One region of the Thioclava sp. F36-7 genome, then DNA from elsewhere that is predicted to be linked to it. Evidence: riboswitches for the same ligand, from Rfam matches in the RefSeq annotation. Region 1 holds a riboswitch; the other holds the start of a gene.
What was found. Region 1 has a riboswitch for cobalamin ahead of BMI89_RS07675 (hypothetical protein). Riboswitches for the same ligand answer to the same signal wherever they lie in the genome.
Positions count from the first base shown of each region.

Region 2: another riboswitch for cobalamin. It lies ahead of BMI89_RS10580 (TonB-dependent receptor); the one in region 1 lies ahead of BMI89_RS07675 (hypothetical protein).

Region 1 is NZ_MPZR01000003.1:390,723-394,334, reverse strand. It holds gene ppsA (phosphoenolpyruvate synthase) at 1-1,701, opposite strand, end outside; cobalamin riboswitch at 1,913-2,116, shown strand; gene BMI89_RS07675 (hypothetical protein) at 2,241-2,546, shown strand; gene BMI89_RS07670 (homocysteine S-methyltransferase family protein) at 2,677-3,612, shown strand, end outside.
Region 2 is NZ_MPZR01000005.1:82,989-86,600, reverse strand. It holds gene BMI89_RS10580 (TonB-dependent receptor) at 91-1,914, opposite strand; cobalamin riboswitch at 2,051-2,245, opposite strand; gene BMI89_RS10575 (DUF475 domain-containing protein) at 2,275-3,321, opposite strand; gene BMI89_RS10570 (DUF1499 domain-containing protein) at 3,435-3,612, opposite strand, start outside.

The DNA of each region.
Region 1 (3,612 bases):
GATCCGGGACAGGCCAAGCGCCAGCTGATCGACGAAATACTCGGCCTTGTCCTCGTATCCCCTTGTGAGCGTTTCGATTTCCTCCCGCACCTCGGCCTCCCGGATATCGGAGAAATGCAGCAGCGCCATCGGATGGACCCGGATCGTGTTCGAGATCACGAATTCCATCCGCGCGAGACCGACACCGTCGATCGGCAGCCGCCACCAGCGCGCGGCGATGGCTGGGTTGGCGAGGTTGAGCATGACCTTGGTCTTGGTCTCCGGCACCGCGTCGAGGTTCAGATCTTCGACCGTGAACTCGGCAAAGCCGTCATAGACCCGGCCCTCGTCCCCTTCGGCGCAGCAGACGGTCACCTCCTGCTCGTCATGCAGCACATGCGTCGCATCGCCACAGCCGACGATGGCGGGCACGCCCAATTCGCGGCTGACGATGGCGGCGTGGCTGGTTCTGCCGCCGTGGTCGGTGATGATGGCAGAGGCCCGTTTCATCACAGGCACCCAGTCGGGGTCCGTCGTCGAGGTGACGAGGACCGAGCCGTCCACGAAATCGTCGATATCCTTGACGTCTTCGATCAGGCAGACCCGCCCGGTCGCGACCTGCTCGCCGACCGACAGGCCGCTGACCACGACCGGGCCATGCGCGCCGATGGTGTAGCGCCGGAGCGATCCCGCAGAGACCCGCGACTGCACCGTCTCGGGGCGCGCCTGCACGATAAACAGCTTCCCCGTCACACCGTCCTTGGCCCATTCCATATCCATCGGCTGGCCGTAATGCGCTTCGATGGTGGCCGCTTGCTGCGCGAGGTCGAGCACCTCGTCATCCGACAGGACGAACTTCCCGCGCTCAGCTTTCGATGTCGGCACGTTGCGCACCGGGTTCGGGGCGTCCGGCCCGGCATAGATCATCTTGATCTCTTTCGCCCCGAGCTTCTTCTCGATGATCGGTTTGACGCCTGCCTTGCCAAGGAAGGGCTTGTATACCTGAAACTCGTCGGGCGTGACCGCGCCTTGCACGACATTCTCGCCCAAGCCCCAGGCCGCGCTGATCAGCACGACCTTGTCGAATCCGGTTTCGGTGTCGATCGAGAACATCACGCCCGACCCGCCGATATCGGAGCGCACCATCTGCTGAACGCCCACGGAGAGCGCGACATCGAGATGATTGAACCCACGGAGCTTGCGATAGGTGATCGCGCGGTCGGTGAAGAGCGAGGCGTAACACTTGCGGCAGGCGGTCAGAAGCTCCTCCTCGCCCGAAACGTTCAGGTAGGTCTCCTGCTGACCGGCAAAACTGGCATCGGGGAGGTCTTCGGCCGTGGCGCTCGAGCGCACGGCGACGGAGACCTCAGGCACCCCTGCCCGCTTCGACAGATCGCGGTAAGCCTGCCGGATCGCGGCCTCGGTCGAGGCTGGCCAATCTCCGGCCACGATCGTGTCGCGAATGCTCTGACCCGCGACGTGAAGGCTGATCTTGTCCGCATCGTAATCCGCGAGATAGCCCGCGATGGTTTCGGTCAGATTGTTTTCATCGAGGAACATCCGGTAGGCGTCGGATGTGGTGGCAAAGCCCGGCGGGACCTGAATGCCCTTGGCGCCAAGCTCCTGCACCATCTCGCCAAGCGAAGAGTTCTTGCCGCCCACAAGCGCGACATCCTCGCGGCGTAAGCTATCGAAAGGAATGACTTCTTTCTTCGTGGCCATGAGCTCGCCTCCCCTGTTTGCACCTGCCGGCACTTTATCGCAGAGGCGCATTTCGACCTTGATCTTTGTCAACGCGGGCCTCGCAAGCCGCTCCCGAAATACTTCCGTCGCGTAAGACCAAGACAGTCCGTCGACATGCGCGCGCGAATTGCCGTGCGACAGTCGGCTGCCACCGCGTCCCCAATCCGTTCTGGACAGCGCCGAATTTTCCTGCGATCAAATCCGGGATGGTGTCCGGCCCCAAAGGGTCGGCTGAAAAGGGAACACGGTGCGGGCGATGCCCAACTCCGTGACTGCCCCCGCAACTGTAAGCGGCGAGCGCCACCGGAAACGCCACTGACCTGCAAAGGTTGGGAAGGTCCGGTGAAGCTACGACCCGCGAGTCAGGAGACCTGCCATCTCGGATGCGCGCCTAGCGCATCTCGGTCACCTTAAACCCGGGCGGGGTGCCCTGGGACGGAGAGACGAGAGATGGACCAGATCGGACCTCGCATATCGCCGTGCCGCGACCACTCCCGCCCTTTTGCGCGGAGGGCGCGATGCTTTTGGAACGAACGCTTTCACTGCTACAACTCGATATAGGACCGATCTCGCCGCTGCGTGCGCGTGAGCTGGGCACGCTCGGCTACATGGAATGGCTCGGCGGGCTACCGGGCGACATGCCCTATGCGAAGGCGGCGATCATCGCCCATACGCAGGCCTATCCGTTCGGCGCAACCTCGCCTGCCGTCGCGGTGTTCTGCGAGTTGCTGCTGGACTCGCTGAGCCCGCAGCCTTTCGCCCTGCCGATCGAGCTGCCGCCCCCGCTCCGGCGCGGCGGCGCTCGCGCCCGACGCGGCCTCTGACCCGTTTTTCGTCTTGCGGTCGCATCCTGCGGCCCGGCCGAGGACCATTGCAGCAGGAAACGGCACTCCGTTTCCTGTGAGGCTCGGCTTTTCCAAACGATGGTCATGGATGAACTGAGAGGATCTCTCCATGAATGACAACAAACTGACCCGTCTGCTCGACGCGCGCCCGGTAATCTGCGCCGAGGGCTTCCTGTTCGAACTGGAACGGCGCGGCTATCTGACCGCCGGGGAATTCGTGCCCGAGGTGGCGCTCGAATACCCGCAGGCGCTGCGCAATCTGCATGTCGATTTCCAGCGCGCCGGCAGCGATATCGTCGAGGCTTTCACCTATAACGGCCACCGCGAGAAGATGCGCGTGATCGGCAAGGAAGACCTGCTGGAGCCGCTCAACCGCGCGGCGCTTAAGATCGCGCGCGAGGTCGCCAATGCGAAGACCGGCAACCTGATGGCGGGCAATATCTCGAACACGAATATCTGGGACCCGGCCGATCCGGCGCGGCAGGCCGAGGTGCGCGCGATGTTCGACGAGATGATCGGATGGGCGGTTGAGGAAGGCGCGGATATCATTATCGGCGAGACCTTCTACTACGCGGGCGAGGCGCTCTGTGCGCTGGAGGCCGCGAAGGCGTCGGGTCTGCCGGTGGTGCTAACGCTGGCGCCGATGGCGGGCAACGAGATGATGGACGGGGTCGGCATCGTCGAGACCTGCCAGCAGCTCGAACAGGCGGGCGCCGATGTCGTCGGGCTGAACTGTTTCCGCGGGCCGCAGACGATGATGCCGTGGCTGCGCAAAGTGCGCGCGGCGGTGAGCTGCCATGTCGGCGCCCTGCCCGTGCCCTACCGGACCACGAAGGAGGAACCGACCTTCTTCAACCTCTCCGATCACAACGGCTGCACCTGCCCCTCGCCGCATGGCCGGACCTTCCCGACCGCGCTCGATCCGCTGGCCTGCAACCGCTACGAGATCGGCGCCTTCGCGCGCGAGGCGCAGGCGATCGGAGTGAATTACCTCGGCGTGTGCTGCGGGGCGAGCCCGATGCATATCCGCGAGATGGCCGAGGCC
Region 2 (3,612 bases), on a different contig from region 1:
GCAGGCAAATCGCGCGCAGGTTCCTCCGCCCACGCAGAGGAGGTCGCCGCCAAGGCGGCGAAAAGGGCGGCGCAAACCGCCCCTTTCAGATCAGAACCGCGCACGCAGCCCCACATAGGCGGCGCGACCCGAGGTGCCGTACCCTGGCCAGAGCTGGTAATCGGTGTCGGTCAGGTTCTCGATACGCAGATAGGCCTCTTTGTCATTGCCCAGATCGTAGGTCATCTGCGCGTTCAGCAGGCCGTAATCGGGCTGGCTCTGACGATCGGTGACCACGCGCATATCGGCGGCGAGCGTGAGCTTGTCAGTCACCTGCGCGTCGATCCCGACGGTCAGCGTGTGGCGCCCGAAGGCCGAATTCCACGTCGAGCCTGCGGACAGCCCATCGGGGTTCTTCGAGTCCAGATAGGTATAGCCGAGGCTATAGTTGACGTTGTTGGAGATCGGCCCTTTCAGACCCAGTTCCAGACCCTGCCGCTTGGCGGTGCCCGAGGTCTGGTAATAGCTGTAGGTCGTGTTGCTGTAGTCGATCAGATCGTCCACCTCGATATGGAACAGCGTCGCGGTCAGCTTATGCGCACCGAAATCACGCTCGACCCCAAGGTCGTAGCTCAGCGATTTCTCCGGCTTGAGATCGGGATTGCCCGCATAGCCGTCATAAAGCTCGTAGCCCGACGGCGCGCGGAACCCGTTGCCCACCGAGGCACGCAAGAGGGTCGCGGCATCGGCCTGCCAGGTGACGCCCAGACGGCCCGTGGTGTTGCCGCCGAAATCCGAGTGATCGTCATGGCGCGCCGAGGCGGTCACGTTCACGCCGTCCATCGGCGAGAAGGCATATTCGCCGAAGACGCCCGTATCCGCGGTCAGGACATCGCCCGTGACATAGGTACCGGTATAGGTTTCCAGCGTGCGATCCGCGCCGAAGGTCAGCCGCCCCGGCCCGAGATCGGTCGAGGCTTTCCAGTCGAGTTTGCGGCGTTTGCCCTCGTAGCCATAGTCATAGACCGGATACCAGCGCGAGGTGGTGTAATAGGTCAGACCGAGCTCGTGATCGAGCGGACCGGTCGCAAATTTCGCAAAGAGACGCCCGCCCCGCTCCTTGTGGACGGTGTATTCGTTGCTGTCCGTGGGCGGCGAGCTGAAGCCGTTATCGAACTCGCCCCGATCGTTCTGCGCAAAGCCGTTGAAGCCGATCAGCAGATTGTCGGAGATGCGCTTCTGCGCGCGCAGGCTCACGCGATCGGCGCGGTAGCCGTCTTTCTCGGTATTGCCGTTCTTCTTGTCGGCGGCCGAGAAGCCTGCGGTGTAGACTTTCGACAGCTGGATCGCGAGCTCGTCGTCACCCTTCTTCCAACCGAAGTTATAGGCCGCATTCGCGGTGTGGTAGGAGCCGAGCTCGAGCTTTACGCTCTGGGTCACGCCATCCTCGGTCGGGCGCGGCGTGTCGAGGTTGATGACACCGGCGACCGCCTGCCCGCCATAGACCGCCGATTGCGAGCCGCGCATGATCTCGACCCGGTCGTAGTTGAACGTGTTGAACCGGCCCAGATCGGGCAGCACCTGCGGCGCGGAGGGATCGGAGACGTCGATCCCGTCCACCATAACCTTCACGTAGTTCTGCGACACGCCGCGGATGGTGAAGCCGGTCTGCGCGCCCATCGGCCCGCGCGACAGGATGCCGACGCCCGGCGATTGCGCGATCAGATTGGCAAGGCGGGTCTGGCCCGAACGCTCCAACTCGTTGCGCGACAGCACGGTGACCGCCTGCGCGGTCTTGTCCGACGATTGCGGCTCGAGCGCACCGTGATAGATCACGATCTCATCGAGTTGGTAAGGTTGGCTGTCTTGCGCAAGCGCGGGGGCTGCCAGCGCGGTGGTGAGCATCAGGCCCACGGTCAAACGGGTGCGGATCATATCCAATTCCCTCGTATCGCGACTCTGTGGTCGCGTGAACTTCGTATCGTAAGTCTTTGGAAATTTGGAATTTCCGCCGACGGTGAGAATGTCACCACTGACGGAAGACCGCCTCCGCTGCGCGCCCCGCACAGGCAGAAAGGATGAGCGCCTCGGCAGGTCTCCTGGCTCGCGGGTCTTGGTTTCGGCTGGCCTTCCCGGGTCGCCCCAGTGGCTCAGTCAGCCGTCACTCGCCGCTCACAGTTGCGGGGGCAGCCCCGGAATGAATGCACGCATCGCACCGGGTTCCCTTTTCATCCGCCAAGGCGGAACCGAAGTGCCCCTGCTGTGCCGCGCGCGCCGCAGTCTGTCAAGAAAATTTCAACTCTCGACGGCGGCTCTGCTGCGCTTGTTGAAACGGATCGAGGACAGCAGCGCCAGCCCGATCAGCCCCGCCCCGATCAGCCCGGTAATCACCTCGGGCACTTCCACCAGCGTCTGCGCGAACATGACGACCGAAAGGATCAGGATCGACCAGAAGGCCCCGTTCTCGAGATAGCGGAATTCGCTCAGCGTGTTGCGCTCCACCAGCATCAGGGTCATCGACCGCACATACATCGCGCCGATCCCCAGACCGATCGCGATCAGGAACAGGTTCTGGGTCAGCGCGAAGGCCCCGATCACCCCGTCGAAGCTGAAGGACGCGTCGAGCACTTCGAGATAGAGGAACGCGCCGAGGCCAGCCTTGGCCGTCTCGGCGGCGATATTCGTCCGGTCGAGCACGTGGCTGAGCACTTCGACCCCGAGGAAGGTCGCAAGCCCGCAGATGGAGGCGAACATAAACTCGTCCTCGCGCCCTTCGGGAAGGATCCAGGTAAAGGCCAGAATGACGAGCAGCACGAGGCCGATCTCCAACCCGCGGATCGAGGCGAGCGCGCGCAACCGGCGCTCCAACGCTCGGATCCAGTCGACTTCCTTGCCCTCGTCGATGAAATAGGTAAGCGCGACCATCATCAGGAAAGCGCCGCCGAAGCCCGCGATCGACAGATGTGCGTCCTCGATGATCTCGGCATATTCCGCCGGATGTTTCGCGGCCAGTTGCACCGCCTCCCATGGTCCGATCCCAGCGGCGATCACGACGATCAGCAGCGGGAACAGGATACGCATCCCGAAGACCGCGATCAGAATACCCCAGGTCAGGAAACGACGCTGCCATTTCGGCGTCATCTGGTGCAGTTTGTTGGCGTTAACGATGGCGTTGTCGAAGCTCAGCGAGATTTCCAGCACGGCGAGCACCGCCGTGATCATCAGGAAAGAGACCGCGCCGCCCAGCCCGCCGGTCTGGGCAAAACCCAGCGCGAATGACCCGACCAGCCCCGCAATAGTGACGGCGATGGCCCAGGAGAAATAACGGTACATGGTGGTCATGCTGGCTCCGGCTGCATGGAGCCTCACTTAGGCTTCGCCCCTTCTCTTCGCAAGGGAGCGCGCCGTCAGAGTTGATCGCTGTGACCCGGCGGGCGCGCCTCGTATCAGACCCCCTACAGCCCCGCCTCGTCGAGCCAGCCCATGATCCGGGCTTTGTTCACGCCGAGATCGGATTTGCCGTAGACGAGATGGCCGCGGATTTGCAGCGTGTTGCCCTCGACCCAAAGCGTGGTGACGTCTGGAAAGCCGAAGAAGGCGGAGCGGGTGACATAGGCCACATGCCCCTCATCG